DNA from 2 places in the Peribacillus sp. TE19612 genome. Region 1 is predicted to be linked to the other one. Evidence: riboswitches for the same ligand, from Rfam matches in the RefSeq annotation. Region 1 holds a riboswitch; the other holds the start of a gene.

Evidence for each region. A riboswitch is a leader RNA that binds a small molecule or an ion and turns the genes downstream of it on or off. The one in region 1 is predicted to bind S-adenosylmethionine.
Region 2: another riboswitch for S-adenosylmethionine. It lies ahead of ACZ9AO_RS14685 (YezD family protein); the one in region 1 lies ahead of ACZ9AO_RS19130 (Fur-regulated basic protein FbpA).

What each region holds. Positions count from the first base shown of each region.
Region 1 is NZ_JBWCCL010000011.1:64,297-73,576, forward strand. It holds gene ACZ9AO_RS19090 (Bax inhibitor-1/YccA family protein) at 96-731, shown strand; gene ACZ9AO_RS19095 (acyl-CoA thioesterase) at 834-1,376, opposite strand; gene ACZ9AO_RS19100 (M15 family metallopeptidase) at 1,508-2,047, opposite strand; gene ACZ9AO_RS19105 (DinB family protein) at 2,125-2,508, opposite strand; gene ACZ9AO_RS19110 (ABC transporter ATP-binding protein) at 2,791-4,605, shown strand; gene ACZ9AO_RS19115 (DUF459 domain-containing protein) at 4,648-5,349, opposite strand; gene ACZ9AO_RS19120 (N-acetyltransferase family protein) at 5,538-6,044, shown strand; gene ACZ9AO_RS19125 (aspartyl-phosphate phosphatase Spo0E family protein) at 6,114-6,308, opposite strand; gene ACZ9AO_RS19130 (Fur-regulated basic protein FbpA) at 6,561-6,749, opposite strand; SAM riboswitch class I at 6,925-7,029, opposite strand; TPP riboswitch at 7,187-7,291, shown strand; gene tenA (thiaminase II) at 7,383-8,072, shown strand; gene thiW (energy coupling factor transporter S component ThiW) at 8,088-8,609, shown strand; gene thiD (bifunctional hydroxymethylpyrimidine kinase/phosphomethylpyrimidine kinase) at 8,578-9,280, shown strand, end outside.
Region 2 is NZ_JBWCCL010000007.1:237,723-247,002, reverse strand. It holds gene sat (sulfate adenylyltransferase) at 1-1,094, opposite strand, end outside; gene ACZ9AO_RS14690 (phosphoadenylyl-sulfate reductase) at 1,124-1,840, opposite strand; gene ACZ9AO_RS14685 (YezD family protein) at 2,009-2,152, opposite strand; SAM riboswitch class I at 2,309-2,417, opposite strand; gene ssuE (NADPH-dependent FMN reductase) at 2,698-3,231, opposite strand; gene ACZ9AO_RS14675 (TetR/AcrR family transcriptional regulator) at 3,418-4,005, opposite strand; gene ACZ9AO_RS14670 (SDR family NAD(P)-dependent oxidoreductase) at 4,179-4,925, opposite strand; gene pdxT (pyridoxal 5'-phosphate synthase glutaminase subunit PdxT) at 5,069-5,665, opposite strand; gene pdxS (pyridoxal 5'-phosphate synthase lyase subunit PdxS) at 5,670-6,557, opposite strand; gene pdxR (MocR-like pyridoxine biosynthesis transcription factor PdxR) at 6,693-8,087, shown strand; partial or broken gene ACZ9AO_RS14650 (IS5/IS1182 family transposase) at 8,347-8,531, shown strand; gene ACZ9AO_RS14645 (hypothetical protein) at 8,564-8,701, shown strand; gene ACZ9AO_RS14640 (D-serine ammonia-lyase) at 8,942-9,280, opposite strand, start outside.

The DNA.
Region 1 (9,280 bases):
CTTTTAAAAAAACACTAAATTTTCATTGTATGCAATGAAACCTTTTTAAAACAGATTCGTAGAAAACGGTAGAAAATAAATGATGGGGTGATTGAATGTATTCACAAACTGTACAAACATATATGCCGTCCGTCATGCGGACGTTCGCTTTATCTCTTGCCGTTTCCGTTTTAGGTATGGCTCTCGGCACTCTTGTTCCGCCATCCTTGTTTCTTCCCTTGGCGATACTTGAGATCTCCATGTTGATTGGAGCATTCATATTGCGAAGGAAAAAAGCCATCGGTTACACATTTTTGTATATTTTCACGTTGATTTCTGGAATTACGACCTATCCGATCATTGCCCACTACCTAGCCGCTGCAGGGGCAAATGTGGTGATCCTGGCAGGTGTTACGACAACAGTCGTATTTGGAGGACTGGCGGTTTATGCCACAACCACCAAAAGGGACCTTTCATTCTTGAGGGGAATGTTATTTGCGGCCTTGCTAGCTTTAGTCGTCATTAGCATTTTCAACATTTTCTTTCCATTAAGCTCTACAGCCATGCTGGTCTTTTCATTTATAGGGATTTTAGTTTTCAGCGGTTATATTTTATATGATTTCAATCGAATGAAGCATTACGGGGTAACAGCCGAAGAAGTACCGCTCATGGCTTTGAATCTATATCTTGATTTCATTAACCTATTCATTAACATCTTGCGCTTCTTTGGTATTTTAGCAAGCGATGACTAAAAGACCTAACAAGGTACCATAAAAAAGACGCTTGGATTTATCCAAGCGTCTTTTCACTTAATGTCTCGATCATCAATAAGAACGGCTGAAGGGATGCCTATCTTATTTATATAATCCTGGATTTGATTGATCGGTCCATGGCAGTTTCACACCGAAAGTACTTGCAATGAACTGTGTATCTTCCCTTCTTTTTTTCCTTATTTGGGCCCGTTGTTTTGCTGATTCATTTAAATTCATTTCCATCTCCGTTTCCGGAACCAAACGCGGAACAGGAATTGGTTTACCTTCTTCATTAATGGCAACAAATGTCAGGAAGGAAATGACGCATAAATTTCGGGCTCCTGTAACTAAATCCTCTGCAATCACCTTTACGATGATTTCCATTGATGTTCTGCCCGTATAAGTCACGAAGCTTTCAAGGCAAACTGCATTTCCTTCGTGAATAGGGTGCAGGAAATCTACGGAATCAGTTGATGCCGTAACGACGTTGCTTCGCGCATGACGCATGGCTGATATAGCCGCTACATCATCAATGTATGCCATTAATTTGCCTCCGAACATCGTACCAATATTATTTGTATCCGGCGGGAGGACAAGGCTTGTTTTTATGACCAAAGAGTCCCGGCAATTTTTTGTTTCTTCCATGGTGACTGCACTCCTTTATGTCTGATTTCTCACTAGTTCACTTTATCGAATTCTTACCTGTAAAGCAATTCACATGCTTATTTTCCTGCTATTAGTCAAAATTATGCGGCTTATAATGAAGCCAACCACTTTCACTGCCCTTTTGGCTGCTTGCCTTGCTGCAGCTCACGCAGACTTAAGCCAAATGTCATTTGTAAATGCGGATAATCCTTGAACCCTGCCCAATCCCCTCCCCAATCGAAACCTAACCCTTTAGCGATTGTAACGACTTCCATCCAATCCGACTTTCCATTACCGTTACCGTCATAACTCATATCCCAAATGGCCTCGCCTTGTTTGTTAAGGAGGGCAAAATCTATCGCCAAACCGAAATTATGCAGCGACTCGCCACCTCTTGCATTCGTTACGATGTTGCCCGGGTCTGATCGGCCCTTTTCATAGAGTTCATTTTGTTCGGCTAAAGACCGGAATCCGGCCGTAATGATTACCGGGATGCCTTTGTCCTTAGCCAGTTGAATGAGCTCGTCTTTTTTTTCGGCGACAATCGGATTCAGCTCGTCAGTCAGTTCGATTTCGTCTAGATCAGGCGGAAGCATATACTTGAACAAGAGCCACAGCAGCAATCCGAAAAAGCCCAATACCAAATATGTCCTTACCCAAGTGGCTTTCACTTAAAAAATCCTTCCCTTTACGAAAATATCTGTCTAAAATGAAAAACTCAACCAAAGACGGATGAGTTTTTCTTCTATTATAACTTTGCTTTTAATTCTTCAATTTGCAATAAATGCCGTTTTTCATGCAGTCCCACGAACGGAATCCATTGCTTCAGGCTTAAATCTTTGAACAAAGGATGCGGAAAAGACTTTTGTTCGAGATCAATTTCCTTTGCATGGTCAACGACATGTACAAAAGCTTTTCGGGATTCGGACAACTTCTCCTTAACTTCACTCAAAGTTTGGTATGATTCCGACGGAGTGACAAATGGCGGGGCCTCGACCTTCACTTCACGATTTAACGTAAGTTCTATCGGTTTATCCACTGCAGCAATGCTTTCATAGCTCTTCAATTTATCGGAAATGCTCTTTGTTATGGCGCTCTCCATTAAATATAAATGATCCAAAACCTGGATGATGCTTCATCTTCCTGTTTCAGGTTGGGCGTTCAGCTGTTCATCCGATAGTCCGTTGACCGCATTTAAAAGTTCTTCCCTGATTTTTTCATGTTCATTCATTTTAGCACTTCCTCTTATCAGCCTCGCTAATCTCCTTTAATTATTCCATGTCCTATAGGAAAGTGTAAAATAATAATACTTTTTGACAAAACGAACCGATTAAAAGTTGTCTATTTTTCCAAAAGCTCTATGATAGTCATAAAGGCAAAAATCATCTAGGACAGTAAAATAGGAGTGATCGTTATGAGTGGAGGACATATTCCATTCAGCCACAAAGGGCGCAGTGCAATACATGCATTACCCTCAAAAGGAAGCATATGGTTGATGCTTAAACAAATGTTCAATCGGGTCCCATCGAAATGGAAGTTTTGCTCTTTGGTTTTATGTATCATGCTTTTCATTTCATTGCTTGAGTTCTCCATCCCCCAATTGACACAGTTTACGATTGATAAAATCATTCCCGAAAAAAGATATGACTCGTTGATCTGGATTGGTGCAGGAATTCTTTGTGCTGCAATCTTATTGGCTATACTGAACTACTTTAACAGCTATATCGTTTCCAAGGTCGGTCAAAAGGCCATCATGGATATACGTAATAGCATGTATGAACATATTCAAACACTGGATATGAAATTCTTTGATAAAAACCGGACTGGTGACTTAATGTCGCGGTTGACCAATGATGTCAATTTACTGCAGCAGCTTATCTCTTCGAGCATGCTTCAAGTGTTGACTGACACGGTGACCTTCATTGCCGTAGCGTTATATATGCTTTTCATTAACTGGAAGCTTACCATTGTCCTTCTAATTACATTCCCTTTCATGTTCTATATCACAAGGGTATTCGGGAAACGCATCAGGATGTCATTTAGGTCTGTGCAAAGTTCCGCAGGAGATGTCAGCAAGGATTCGATTTCAGGAATGCGGCTCATTCAATCTTTTACAAATGAAGAATTCGAATCAAGACGGTTTGCGGAGCGTAATCAGGAAAATATGACTGCAAACCTTAAGTCCGTTCGGCTGCGTTCCATGTTCGGGCCGATTATTGATTTATTGAACAATATCGGTCTTGTAGCAGTCATTGTGTTCGGTGCTTGGCAAGTGATGGAAGGTGAATTCACAATAGGATTAATCGTGGCCTTTCTAGCATATTTGAGGTTGCTGCAGAGTCCCGTTCGCAATTTTAGCCGGGTAATCAGCATTGTCCAGCAATCAGCCGCCGCCTTTGAGCGGATAACTGAAATATTGGAAACCCAACCTGAAATAAGTGACAAGGGAAATGCCATTGAACTCCCTGCCATAAAAAAGAAAATTGAGTTTAAAAGTGTTGATTTTGCTTATGATGAGACTGTTCCTGTTCTCGGCAATCTAAACCTGACCATGAAAGCTGGTCAAGTAACCGCTTTGGTCGGCTCCTCCGGCGCAGGAAAATCGACCATCACGAGCCTACTGATCCGATTTTATGATCCGCAAAATGGAACGATTAAAATGGATGGACATAATATCAAAGATGTGTCACTGAAATCATTACGGGGACAAATGGGAATTGTTTCTCAGGATATCATTCTATTCAATGGTTCTATCCGTGATAACATCGTATATGGCAAACTTAATGCTACAGATGATGAAATCATCGAATCCGCCAAAGCTGCAAATGCGCATGACTTTATCAGTGCCTTTCCTGATGGTTATGATTCTCAGATCGGGGAGCGCGGAGTCAAGCTTTCAGGCGGACAAAAACAGCGCATTGCCATTGCCAGGGCACTTTTGAAAAATCCGCAAATCATCATTCTCGATGAAGCAACGGCGGCCTTGGATACAGAATCTGAACATTTGATACAGCAAGCCTTGTCACGTTTAATGAAAAAACGGACTTCAATAGTCATTGCACATCGTTTATCGACCATTCATGACGCCGATCAAATCATCGTTCTGGAAAAAGGGCAGGTTCTTGAAAAAGGAACACATGACCAGTTAATGCAAAACAACGGCCGATACAAGCAGCTCCATGACTTACAGTTCCCTCAACTAAGCGATATCAAATACCTAGCAACTTAGCAGGCAAACATGCACAGAAAGCCTTTCTGTGCATGTTTGGTTTCATTTGAAGTCATAACTTTCCAAAACCCGATTCGCAATGAGCTGATACCCTTTTTCATTCGGATGTAACTTATCACTGAAATACTTTGTTTTCTTTTCATCTTCAAAAAGATCATTTGTAGGAATGAATAACATCCGTTCACCTTTATCGGCTAATCCCTTTATTGACTCGTTATAATCGCGAATGTGCTTTTCAAGTTTTTGATTGTCTTTAATTGGGTTATATAGTCCTACTACCAGAATATCCGCTTTATCGTTTGCCTCTATCAGTGTTGATGTAATCTTTTTCAGATGGTTGATATATTCCCGTTTACCCTCATTGATTTTTCGGTCACTTATTTTCTCCAAGTTCCCGCCATTACTATTGATCAAGTCATTCGTTCCAATAAAAACAATGAAAGTATCGGCTTCATCAAGTTTCGTTTTAATGCGGTAATCATCTAGCTGTTTCATCACCCCATCCGTTTCCTGGCCTTTAATACCGTAATTCCAAAAACTCACTTTTTGCTCCGATTGCGGATTATTCAATTCATCCTCAAGGCCTTCTATATATCCTTCCCCGTTCTTATCCCCTTTTCCATAGGTTAATGAATCTCCAAAAGCCATGACCCTTTGCACATCTTCCGACTCCGAGGCCTGAAATTCATATGCAGCAAAACATATAACCAGTACGATAATCAATATACCTGTCAATTTTTTCATTTGGTTCTCCTCTTGTCTTTTTACTAGAAGTATTTAATCTTTTTCATACCCAAAAAATCTGCAGTACTAACATAAAAAAGAATTGTCAGATAAAGAATAAAGAGTGTATGATAATATAAAACTTTCAATGGAAACGGGATTACCCTTCATTCTGGAGATTGAATAAATGATAGTTAGGAGTTTAAATCATGAAAGAACACATAGAGTTTAGAGAGGCAGAACTATCTGATCTACCCAGAATTGTTGAAATATATAATTCGACAATTGCTTCAAGAATGGTCACGGCAGATACGGAACCTGTATCCGTCCAATCGAGGGTTAAATGGTTTGAGGAACATCATTCAGAAAGTAGACCGCTATATATCATTACTATAGAAGGGAAAACCGCTGGATGGATGAGCTTTCAATCCTTTTATGGCCGACCGGCATATAATTCCACTGCCGAAATCAGTATTTACATTGATGATTATTTCCGGGGAAAAGGAATTGGACAAATTTCGATTCGAAAGGCAATTGAATTGAGTCCAAAATTAGGTGTTAAGACTTTATTGGGTTTCATTTTTGCCCATAATACACCAAGCCTTAAGCTTTTTTCCAAATTCGGGTTTGAAGAATGGGCACATTTACCTCAAGTTGCCGAGATGGATGGCATTGAGCGGGATTTGATCATTCTAGGTAAACGTGTCGATATTTAATATATAATTCTTTAGAGCTATTGCCTTGAGCAGTAGCTTTTTCAGATTAATACAGGTCGAATTGCTAATTTAAAAATACCTATATGCTTCTTGAAGGGAAAAATATTCAGAATCTCTTTTACTTGCTAAGGCATTCAATAGCGTATCCAATTCTTGACTGGCTTGTACAGTCAGCAGATTTGTTAAGCCGTATATCGCTCCCAACTTTATCATTTCCTGTCTCTTCTCTTCTACTTTTTCTATAGTTACCTTACGGCAAGGCATCATAGTCACCTCCCATTTATTCAATATTTTTACACTTTCATCATAATGAAACCACTAGTTAAAATCAACTATTTTTCAGAAATTAAATGTGTTATTTTATAGGTAAAATGTGACAAAACACCTATTTTGTTATTTAATTATGTATAATTTGTGTCGTTTTCTAATAAACGCAAAAAAAGCATCCACTAGTGTAGACTGCGAATGCTTACATCATATCCCTTATCCAAAAATCCAAATATTGTATTCCGTTTACTATGTCATCCATTCAGAAGGTGACTCGTTATTAGGTCTATTTATAACAATCTTATATTCATCTTCAAGTACTTTTAATGGGGCATCATAAAGGTGCCTTTCATCAGAGGTTTTGTATACTCCATTGGCCAATAGCTCTTCAATGAGTTTTGCCTTCCTCTGTTCAATCCTCTTAAATAATTCTGCCATGTAAATGGCTCCTTTCCCAGTCGTCCTAGTGCCTGCTTCTAGTTAGCTAAACTTTATCAACTTGTTTGATTTCACCAAATTATATATACCTTTTCTAGTATGTCACTAAACGTTATTTCCCAAAAATAAAAGCCCCTTCTAATTTAAGAAGAGGCTGACAGTGTCCGTACGGCTCTTCTTATCTTCCAAGCATATGCTTGTTGGATTTAGCACAGTTCCCTAAACGGGTCCGCTGCCGAGGTTTCTTAGGGCCAAGTCCCTCCACCTCTCTGGATAAGAATTCGATATATAATGATGTAGAAATGATTCTATCCTAATAATCTTCAAAAGTCAATTACCTGGTTCTCCCTTTTTTCCTGGACATAAAGTGATACCTCTTTCAAATACGGGTTGCATTTTCTTGTCTTTCTGATATGATGTCAGTAATTACATACAATTCACACCACTAGGGGAGTCTTTTTTAAGACTGAGATGGAATTAGTTCCGGACCCTTTGAACCTGAACCGGCTCATACCGGCGGAGGGAAGTGGATGATATCGTCCATTTTACAGACTATATCCATCTACCCCGTTCCGTATTCAGGAACGGGGTTTTTTATTCAACAAAGGGAGCCATTCTATAGGAGGATGAACAATGGAGAATACAAAATTAGAAACATTCAGTGATAGACTGCACGCACGGGCAAAAGAGATTTGGAAAAGGAACCATTCACATCCCTTTGTCCAGGCAATTGGAAACGGTACACTTCCTGAAAAGAAATTTGCCTATTACCTGAAGCAGGACTATGTCTATCTCATGGATTATTCCAAGCTCTTTGCTTTAGGTGTCATCAAAGCCCATAACATCGAAACCATGGCAAAATTTGCGAGCATTTTAAATGAAACCCTTCAAGTGGAAATGGATATTCATCGGCATTATGCTTCCGAATTCGGGATCAGCTCCAAGGAATTGGAAAATACAGAACCTACTCCAACCACTCTAGCCTATACAGGTTACATGCTAAATGCAGCTCAGCATGGGACTTTGGCAGACTTGATCGCCTGTCTCCTGCCCTGCGCTTGGGATTATTATGAAATCGGTTTGCTATTAAAAGAACAAAATGGAGCAGCACTGGAAAACAATCGCTACGCAGATTGGATAAGGTCCTATTCATCTCCTGAATTCGGGGAAGCACACAAGTGGCTGATCACTTTGTTGGAAGAATTGACGGAAGGCATGCCTGAAAAGGAACTTCTTAGATTAGAAAAGCACTTTTTGGTTACTTCCCGATATGAATATTTATTCTGGGACATGGTTCAAAATGAGCAGGATTGGCCTCTGTAGGTGGTTGACATGAGGATGAATCCTATCAAGAAACTGACATTGACTGCCATGATCACGGCTTTAACGACGCTGACCAGTTCATTTATTTTCATCCCTGCAGGATTTGCAAAAATCTTTCCTATTCAACATCTGGCAAATGTCCTGACGGCGGTTCTATTGGGGCCTGCATATGCTGTGACACAAGCTTTTTTAGTTTCCATCATTAGAAACATGTCTGGTACCGGTTCAATTTTCGCCTTTCCCGGCAGCATGATTGGTGCACTTTTGGCCGCCATCCTTTATCGAAAAACACAAAGCTTAAAATTCGCCTGTTTAGGGGAAGTGATCGGGACCGGCATTCTCGGTTCCCTGGCCTGTTATCCGCTTGCAACCCTCCTATTGGGAGAAAAAGCTGCTCTTTTTGGTTTTTTACCGGCTTTTATGTTCAGTTCATTCGCAGGGGCGATTTTAGCTTTCATATTACTTAAAATACTGCTAAAAAATAATTATATGAAGGGGTTTTTTTATGAAAACAGCATTAACGATCGCAGGCTCTGATTCAGGGGGCGGTGCTGGAATACAAGCGGATTTAAAAACATTTTCTGCACATGGTGTATTTGGAATGTCTGCCATCACAGCCGTAACCGCCCAAAACACAATGGAAGTCCGTTCTGTACAGCCCATTGAAACAGCTATCATATCGGATCAAATTGCAGCTATCTTTGAAGATATTCCTGTCGATGCAGTAAAAATAGGCATGCTTGGATCAAAAGAAATCGTGGAAACGGTCGCTGCGTCCCTTAAAACCTTCATGCCTGCCATCGTTATCCTTGACCCTGTCATGGTTTCCAAAAGCGGCCACCATTTGCTCGACGAAAAGGCCGTCTCTGCCTTAAAAATGGAATTGCTTCCGCTTGCAACTCTTGTAACACCCAATGTACCAGAAGCGGAAGTACTTACTGGCTTCCCGATTCGGACGAAACAAGATTTCTACAGGGCATGCATTACGATACAAGAAATGGGTCCCAAAGCCGTTTTACTTAAAGGCGGCCATGCAGCAGGAAATCCAAATGATCTTTTTTATGATGGTACTGACTTCCACTGGATCAAGGGAGAGCGCATTCATACCAAAAACACTCATGGTACGGGCTGCACCCTATCATCCGCCATTACATCTAACCTGGCAAATGGACTGCCATTGCAAGTCTCGATCGAACAAGCCAAGACCT
Region 2 (9,280 bases), on a different contig from region 1:
TTACGGCTAAAGGTAGCTGGAGGAATTTCTCCATTACGCAACATTTCCCTTACCTTCGTTCCAGACAGGATGACATGGTCTTCCTTGCCATGCGGACAAGTTTTAGCGGAAGCCATATTGCCACATGCTTTACAGTAAAAACTATGTTCAAAGAATAATAGCGTGATCCCTAACTCATCTGCATTGAAATTCCCAAAGATTTTTTGAGCATCGTATGTGCCATAATAATCGCCCACACCCGCATGATCACGTCCGACGATAAAATGGGTACAACCATAATTTTTACGGACCATCGCATGGAAAATGGCTTCTCTAGGTCCTGCATAACGCATGGCAGCAGGGAAAACTGCAAGGGAGACGCGATCCTTAGGATAATATTTATCAAGCAGCACTTTATAGCTTTCCATTCTTACATCTGCCGGAATGTCATCTGATTTAGTGGCACCGACTAGAGGATTTAAGAATAAACCGTCGACGATTTCCAATGCTGTCTTTTGAATATATTCATGTGCACGGTGAACAGGGTTCCTCGTTTGGAAACCGACAACCGTTTCCCATCCTTTTTCAGCGAAAGCCTTCCTTGTCTCGACTGGGTCCAAATAATGAGCTTGAAATAGCGGACGCTCTATTCTCTTGATCAACTTTATTTCCCCGCCGACATATACATCCCCGCGGTTATATAAATTTTTCACTCCAGGATGCTTCTCATCATCTGTTTGATATACCAATGTCGCTTCCAATTGCTTATCTGGAGTGTAAATATCGGAAACGGAGAGAACCCCGTAAGTTTCACCTTCATGGGTTAATGTTACTTCTTCACCTATAGTAAGGCTTTCTGCAGTTTCTTCGGTCAAAGGCAGCGTAATCGGGATGCTCCATACATGTCCGCTGCTAAGCCTCATATCCTTTACCACTGTCTCATAGTCACTTTTTGTAAAGAATCCTTTAATCGGGCTGTAGGCACCAGTGCCTATCAATTCAAGATCGCTTAAAGCAATTTCATCGATTTCGATTGACTTCGTAATTTTACTAAAATCATATTTTGGTTCCCAAAGATCGATTAATGTTCCTCCGTGCGGTAAACTGATTGTCATGCTAATTTCCCCCTATGGTTTCTATTTATTTAAGATAAATGCAATCCGCATTCCGTTTTTTGAGCTCCTTGCCAACGGCCTGAGCGTAAATCATCTGCATTGAAGGCAGGTGCAGTACACGTTTTACATCCAATGCTCGGATATCCATTATCATGCAGGACATTATATGGAAGTCCATTTTTGTGGGCATAGCGCCAAACATCTTTCCATGTCCAATGTATGAGTGGGCATATTTTAACAGATTTGAACTTATTATCCTTATTGATATACTCGGTCTTAGCCCTAGTTTCGGATTGCTCCCTCCGCAGTCCCGAAAGCCAGGCTGTTGCCGATGAAAGCACATCTGTAAGCGGAACGATTTTACGGATGTTACAGCACTTATTGGAATCACTAAGCCATAATTCATCGCCATATTCCGCCGCTTGTTCCTCAAGCGTCAAGTCAGGTTTCTTCATTTCGATCAAAAGCTTCGGATATCGCTTCTTCACTTCCTCGATCAATTGGTAAGTTTCCTCAAAATGAACATCTGTATCAAGGAAAACTATTTTAGCCGAAGGATTGACCTTCGCCAATAAATCCGTAAGCACGATGCCTTCAATACCAAAACTGCAAGCATAAATCAGTTTGTCTCCATAATGGTCATTCGCCCATTGCAGAACTTCCAAAGCACCTTTTGTCTCACTGTCTGCAGGAAATACAGGGAAGTCCCCTGTATTGAAATTTTCATAGTTTATTAATGCAGCCAACTTTGTAGCCCCCTCTAAAAACTTGCTGTATTAGGTTAGAGTAACTGTTGATCAATTCCCGTTGTAATATTCCCGGGTTATTTAAATCTAGGAAAAAGAGACGAATCTAACCAATACTCTCTTTATATCAGTTAAACCCGCCTCTAGTTTTTCTAGTCAGCAGATACCTTATTTAATTCTTAGTTTTTCATTTCTTTCCATTTGAATGATTTTACCATCCTGGACAATAAGTGTAATGGATCCATATTTCATTGAATTAAGCATTTCTTGAAGTCGTTCAAAAATTTCTTCAAGCTGATTCTCTTTATCCAAACCAGTTCCTCCTTTAAGAAAATCCGCGAATATTTTATTTTAAATTTCTTAGATTTATATAATTCCATACAACCTTACATTATTATGGTCTGCCTAAAATTTTCACAAAAAACAAAAATCTTTCCATGATGGAAAGATCGCAAGGTAAATATCTTTACCTTATCTTCCAAAATGATCAACATTTTGTTGGAGGTAGCACCTTGCATCCATCATGCAGGTTGCTGGACTTCAAAGGGCCAATTCCCTCCGTCGCTCTGGATAAGTTTTATTATTTTAAATATTAACATATATTTAATCCTTGTCAATGGAGTTTTCTTATAAAATAACTTGGTTTAATATTATGGATGAACTGTTATTTTTATACACACTATTCAATTTATGATTTTATGTTCATATAAATGCGAAAATAGACTCGTCTTTTTAGATAAAGTCTCCAAAAAAATGAGTCTATTTTCATTATTAGGCCTATTATTGACGCGTGTTATTCTAAAAAAAATTTCTAGGGTTCCAGTCTTTTTATGGAAGGAATTAATTTATTGAAGTCATTAATTTCTTAACTGTATCGCTTCTACAAATTCTTGAACCTGACTCTGGACGCGATCAATTAAATGCAAATCATTGATCGGGTTTTCTGGATTCTGTTTATCTATTTCCTTATCAACAAAATAAATCCCCTGCAGCGGCTCGCCTTTTAATATTGAAATTAATGGTTTAAGCGCATAGTCAATCGCCAATAGATGCCTGTTACTTCCACCAATCATGATTGGCAGCACCGGCTTACCCTTAAAAGCACCTTCTGGCAGCAAATCAATCAATGCTTTCAATACACCTGTATAAGAAGCCTTATAAACCGGTGAACCTATAATGACTCCTCTGGCTGCTTGAATTCTCTCTGAAAGCTTTGAGATATCCTCGCTATTATATTTCCCTTGGAATAAATCATCTGCTGAGAAATCCGTAATCGAGAAATAAGCTGTAGTAAATCCTGCATTTTCGACTAATGATTGAATATGTTTTAGTGAAATGTCCGTTCTTGATGGAATAGCCGGACTTCCTGATAAAATTACGATATCGCTCATTGATACCCTCCAATGTTACAAGATTTCCAGATATAATTTTCTTAAAGCATTTCGTGAAGTATACATTTATCGTAATTGTCTGAAAAATATAAGTCAAATCTTACACTCTAGACATCTACTCTGAATGAAAAAAGAAACGGTCATATTTACGGCTTGATGCTCATGCCCTTAAATATGACCGTTTCATTATGTATGATTTTGTTTCCCATGAATACCATATACCAAAAGTTGAGCAATGCTCTTAATTCGTTCAGAAGTAAAATATGGCTCCTTTTTTTGTTGATGGATCTCATAATGTGTAGATAAAGCCAATGTGAAAGAAATGATCCCTACATTAAATAAAATAATATCAGAGATATATTGTATCTCTCCGCTATCTATTCTCTTCTGTATTTCAATATGCCTGGCATTTGGTTTGAAAATCTGATCTACATATTGCTTTGAAATATCTTGATCGAATTGTGTTTCCCTAAATAATATCGAAAACTGTTCTTTATTTTCAAGAATTTTTTTTATCATGGTAGTAACATGATTCTCCACTAGATCATCCGTGGATAGATGGCTAGTCCCATCTTCAGATTCCTCTTTTTCATTAGGGGTAATTGTAGCCAAAAGCAAATCTTTTTTGCTGTCAAAGTATTTGTAAATAGTAGCTTCGGAAACATTGCATGCAGAGGCAATTTCATTCGTTCTTGTCATGTCAAAACCTTTAGTGGCAAAAAGACTCCGGGCTACATTTATGATTCGTTCTTTGGTTTGCTGCCCTTTTTTCAAAAATATCAACCTTCTTTTATAAAGATAAGACCGGTTTCACCCATCTATTTCCCATGATATATCGCTGGTATCTATCGGTCAATATTACCTTTGATCTATTAGAATTCAATATTCCCATATATCATAAATAGAAAACATCGTCTGGTTGGGACGATGTTTTCTATTTATGAAAATCACTTAAAAGATGCATAGCCATCATCGACCATGACTACACTTCCATTGATCGCATCCGCTTCCTCTAACGATAATAGATAGACGGCATTTGCAATGGCTTCTGGCTTAATCAATTCACCGCGCATTTGACTTGCATTCAATTTATCAATGATTCCCATGTCTTTATAACCTTGTATGATAGGAGTGTCAACCCCGCCAGGCGCAATGCCCACAACGCGAATGCCATAAGCACCCAATTCCAAAGCTGCTGTCTGTGTCATCATTCTTACAGCGCCTTTAGTCGCCTGATAGGCAAAAGTCCCATGGGAAGCTAAGTAGCCAAATACAGAAGCGGTATTTATAATGACTCCCTTGTTAGCCAGTTCCTTCATTTTCCGTCCTGCTGCCATGATTCCAAAGGCCACTCCGTGCTGGTTCACTCCAATCGTTTTGTAGTAACCTTCCATATCTTGGTCTATGATCATACCGCCCGCACCAATGCCGGCATTATTAAACATGATATCGAGCCTTCCGTATGTTTCCACTGCTTTATTGATTAACGATTCAACATCTTCCTGCTTAGAAACATCCGTTTTAACATAAATGGCCACTCCACCATTAGCTGTTATCTGATCAACGGTTTCCCGGCCCATTTCTTCATTAAAATCCGCAACAACGACCTTGTCCCCTTTTGCTGCGAATTTCAGGCATGTGGCTCGGCCTATACCGCTTGCTCCCCCTGTAATAACTGCAACTCTTGCTGTCATATACATTCCCCTTTCAACTAAGTAAGTGAACACTTACTTTTATTATAAAAGTTAAGAATAGTAAATTCAAGCAATATGTATTTTTATAGAGTTTTGAGCTTTCAAAAGTAAAGCTGTCCTATTAATAGGACAGCTTCATTTGATTAGCAGGTTTTCAATTCGGCCTTACTTACGGATGTCTTCACCATTTCAATGAAAAGCTGCATAAAACGATCATCACCTGTTAATTCTGGATGAAACGCACTAACGAGGACATGGTCTTGTCTCGCAGCCACTACATTCTCTTCATAAACAGCCAATACTTCTACACCTTCTCCAATTCCATCAGCAAATGGCGCCCGGATGAAAACTGCCTTATAAGGGGTTTCCATTCCTTTGATTGAAAGTTCAGCCTCGAAACTATCCTTTTGACGTCCAAATCCGTTCCTTTTCACGGAAATGTCCATTAGTCCAAGATAGGCCTTCTCATCGCCAGTCAATTCATTTGCCGCCAATACCATCCCAGCACATGTACCAAAAATTGGTTTTTTATCTTCGAAGAAAGTTTTAACCGGTTCCATAAATCCATAACGATCCATTAGCTTCCTCATCGTCGTGCTTTCTCCGCCTGGAATGATCAAGCCATCGATTTCCTGCAACTGCTCCGGTTTTTTTACTATAATTGCTTGTTCGCCGGCAGCTTTGATTTGGTTCAAGTGTTCTTCAACCGCTCCCTGTAATCCCAAAACACCGATCGTTATCATATTACCATCCACGTTCCTGCATCCGTTCTGCCGGAGCTAGTTTGGAAATATCAATGCCTTTCATTGCACTGCCCAATTCTTTTGACAACTTGCCAATCAATTCATAATCGGTGAAATATGTAGTCGCTTGAACGATTGCGGATGCGAATTTTTCTGGAGTTTCAGATTTAAAAATACCAGACCCAACGAAAACGCCATCTGCTCCCAATTCCATCATCAATGCAGCATCTGCTGGAGTGGCAATTCCGCCGGCTGCAAAGTTAACTACAGGCAATTTACCTGTGCGTTTGATTTCTCTTAAAATTTCAAAAGGGGCTCCAAGATTTTTTGCCTCTGTCATTAATTCATCATCACTCATGATGCTCACTTTGCGAATTTGTGACTGTACCTTTCTCATATGACGCACAGCTTCCACAATATTACCAGTTCCTGGTTCTCCTTTTGTACGAAGCATGGATGCTCCTTCACCAATACGGCGCGCTGCTTCGCCTAAATCACGGCAGCCACAAACGAAAGGTACTGTGAAATCACTTTTTAGAATATGGTATTCTTCATCCGCAGGAGTCAGCACTTCACTTTCATCGATATAATCCACTCCCATGGATTCCAGGACCCTTGATTCAACGATATGGCCAATCCTTGCTTTAGCCATGACCGGGATTGACACTGCATTCATTACTTCCTCGACAATTCGCGGATCTGCCATTCTTGCTACGCCGCCAGCCGCACGGATGTCGGAAGGAACCCTTTCCAATGCCATGACAGCGACCGCACCGGATGCTTCTGCGATTTTTGCTTGTTCTGCGTTAATGACGTCCATGATTACGCCACCCTTTTGCATTTGTGCCATTCCTCTTTTTACTGTGTCAGTTCCTAATAATTTTTCCATTTTTTTCTTCCCCCTAATATTTGCATTTTTTAGATTTGTTAGGCTTAGTATAAAAAAGAGTTGACCGCATTGAAAGTGTCAGTTTTAATAAATTTAATGGGGTCAGTGAATTTTTTTCAAAAAGGTGGCAACAAAATGAATATGCTTTCTTGTGATTTAAATCGGTTAAGTGAAGTACCTTTGTACGAACAATTATATTCATATATTAAAAAAGAAATTATTGATGGCCGTCTTCTTTACGGCACAAAACTGCCTTCCAAACGGAAATTGGCAGAGTTCCTTCAAATAAGTCAAAATACTGTCGAGACTGCATATGAACAATTGACTGCTGAAGGATACGTTGAAGTCATACCAAGAAAAGGGTACTATATTCAAACATTCGAGGATTTAGAGTATACACAAACTAACCAAGTATCCTTGGAACAAAGCAATCATAAAGAAGGGGAATTGCTATATCATTTTCATCCCAGCCAAATTGACACGGAACATTTCCCATTTGAAAAATGGAGAAAATACATGAAAAGCAAAATCGATGAATCACATCAAGATCTTCTTTTACTTGGGGATTCTCAAGGGGAATATGAATTACGATGTGAAATTGCCCATTATTTGTATCATGCACGTGGTGTACAATGTGTTCCAGAACAGATCATCATTGGTGCAGGAATGGAAATTTTATTACAGCAGCTTGTCCTTCTATTCGATAAAAATGCCATCTATGGTGTTGAAGATCCTGGGTATCACTTGATTCATCGGATTTTACGCAGCTACCCAAATGAAGTCCATCCACTGCAAATTGATGAAGAAGGCGTAAAGGTGAACCAAATTGAAGATTCAAAGATCGACGTTGTGTATGTCACTCCCTCACATCACTTCCCCAATGGGACGATCCTATCCGTTAACAGACGGACGCGATTGTTGAACTGGGCTCAAGGGGCAGCAAACCGCTATATTATCGAAGACGATTATGATAGTGAATTTCGTTATAGTGGAAAAACAATTCCTTCCTTACAGAGTATGGATGCTGGTGATAAGGTGATTTATTTAGGGTCATTTTCCAAATCATTGATGCCATCAATTCGGATCAGTTATATGGTTCTTCCCGCTCCATTGTTACAAATGCACCAACAGGAATTGTCTTTTTACCATTCAACCGTTTCTCGGATTGATCAGCATGTGTTGACACAGTTCATGAAGGAAGGTGATTTCGAAAAGCATTTGAATCGCATGAGGAAAGTGTACCGTCGGAAGTTGGATAAAGTGATCGATCTATTTAAACCACATCAACAAATACAAATCATTGGAGAGCGGTCAGGTTTGCATATCGTCCTCATCGTCAAGAACGGCATGGATGAACAGACACTTATTCAAAAGGCAAACGAAGACCATATTAAAATTTATGGACTATCGACATATTCAATCGAGAAAATTGACGAACATCCTCCAAAAATTATATTGGGCTTTGCAGGGATTCCTGAATCCGAATTGGAAAAAGCCATTCACCTTTTATTGAACTCATGGGGGTTATAAATAAAAGGAAGTTCACTGTCGTGAACTTCACAGACTGTAGACAAACTTTCGATTAAAATCGAGTTTGTCTACAGTTTTTTAGCTTGTACATATTGAACGTTGATTTCCACTTCAGGCACTCGCTTTCCGCGGGCGGTCGGGGAGCCTCCTCGGCTTTCGACTGCGGGGTCTCCCCTAGACGCGCTTTTAGTAGTGACACGACATTTCTGACAAGCATATCGTGGAAGATGCAGATCATTAGCGTCATTATTAAGATGTAAAACCTATATATGCCAAACATAAAAAAACGATTGAGCGTGTATTCGTAGATGCAAAAGAAAAGCATGGTATGCGTAGGGCTGCTTTAAGCCGATGCAAGCGATGCTTATTTCTGCCATTAATTTAAAGAATATGGCCAATTGGACATGGTTAGGTCCAAAAGTGGCTTTACATAGTGGTTTGTAGAGCCCCAATTTCTTAACTTAGGAGATATTTCAATGGAAATGCCAAAAGGAGTTCGGAATGGGCTCATCCTGATTCCCTCTCACGATTGTATCGGGATGATTACCATGATTTTAATGACTTTCTTTGTGATGAAATTTGCATTGAATGTCATGAGCCAAGACCCCGCTTGATGCTCGCGGTGAGGGTTTTTGGCAGGCCGTCGACCTAAAGGGAACGGAATCATCATCCGGACCGCAAAGTGTATGCTCCGGGGTCCGAATAATGTCTTGACGGTCAAATAAAGCGCGATTGGACGAAAAACGGTTTTGGCTGAAAACAACTGAAAGGTTTTTCAAAAATAAAAAATGCAGGCAAACTCAATTTTCTACGAGTTTGCCTGCAATCTGAGAATTTCACTCTTGTGGATTTTTTTAACTTTTAGATAAATACAGTTCCATCATATCTTTTGGTACCATGCTCCCACCGGTCGCCCAGATGACATGTGTCGACTGGTTCATTTTATCCATCAGTTTTTGATCCATAAGATATTCCCTTCCTTCTGGAGCTGACAAAAGTTGTATCGGACCAAATGCTCCTGCTAGGGCAGATGGCTCTAAATAATGGCCTTCCGTCTCTGCCATTTCCTTGAGCAATTCGAATAACCTTCTATCCTCTATGGTATAGCTGCCGCTTAACATGGTCGTCATCATACTGGAAACCAATGCTGAAGGCCTTCCTACTGCAAGACCATCCGCTTCCGTCTTATTATC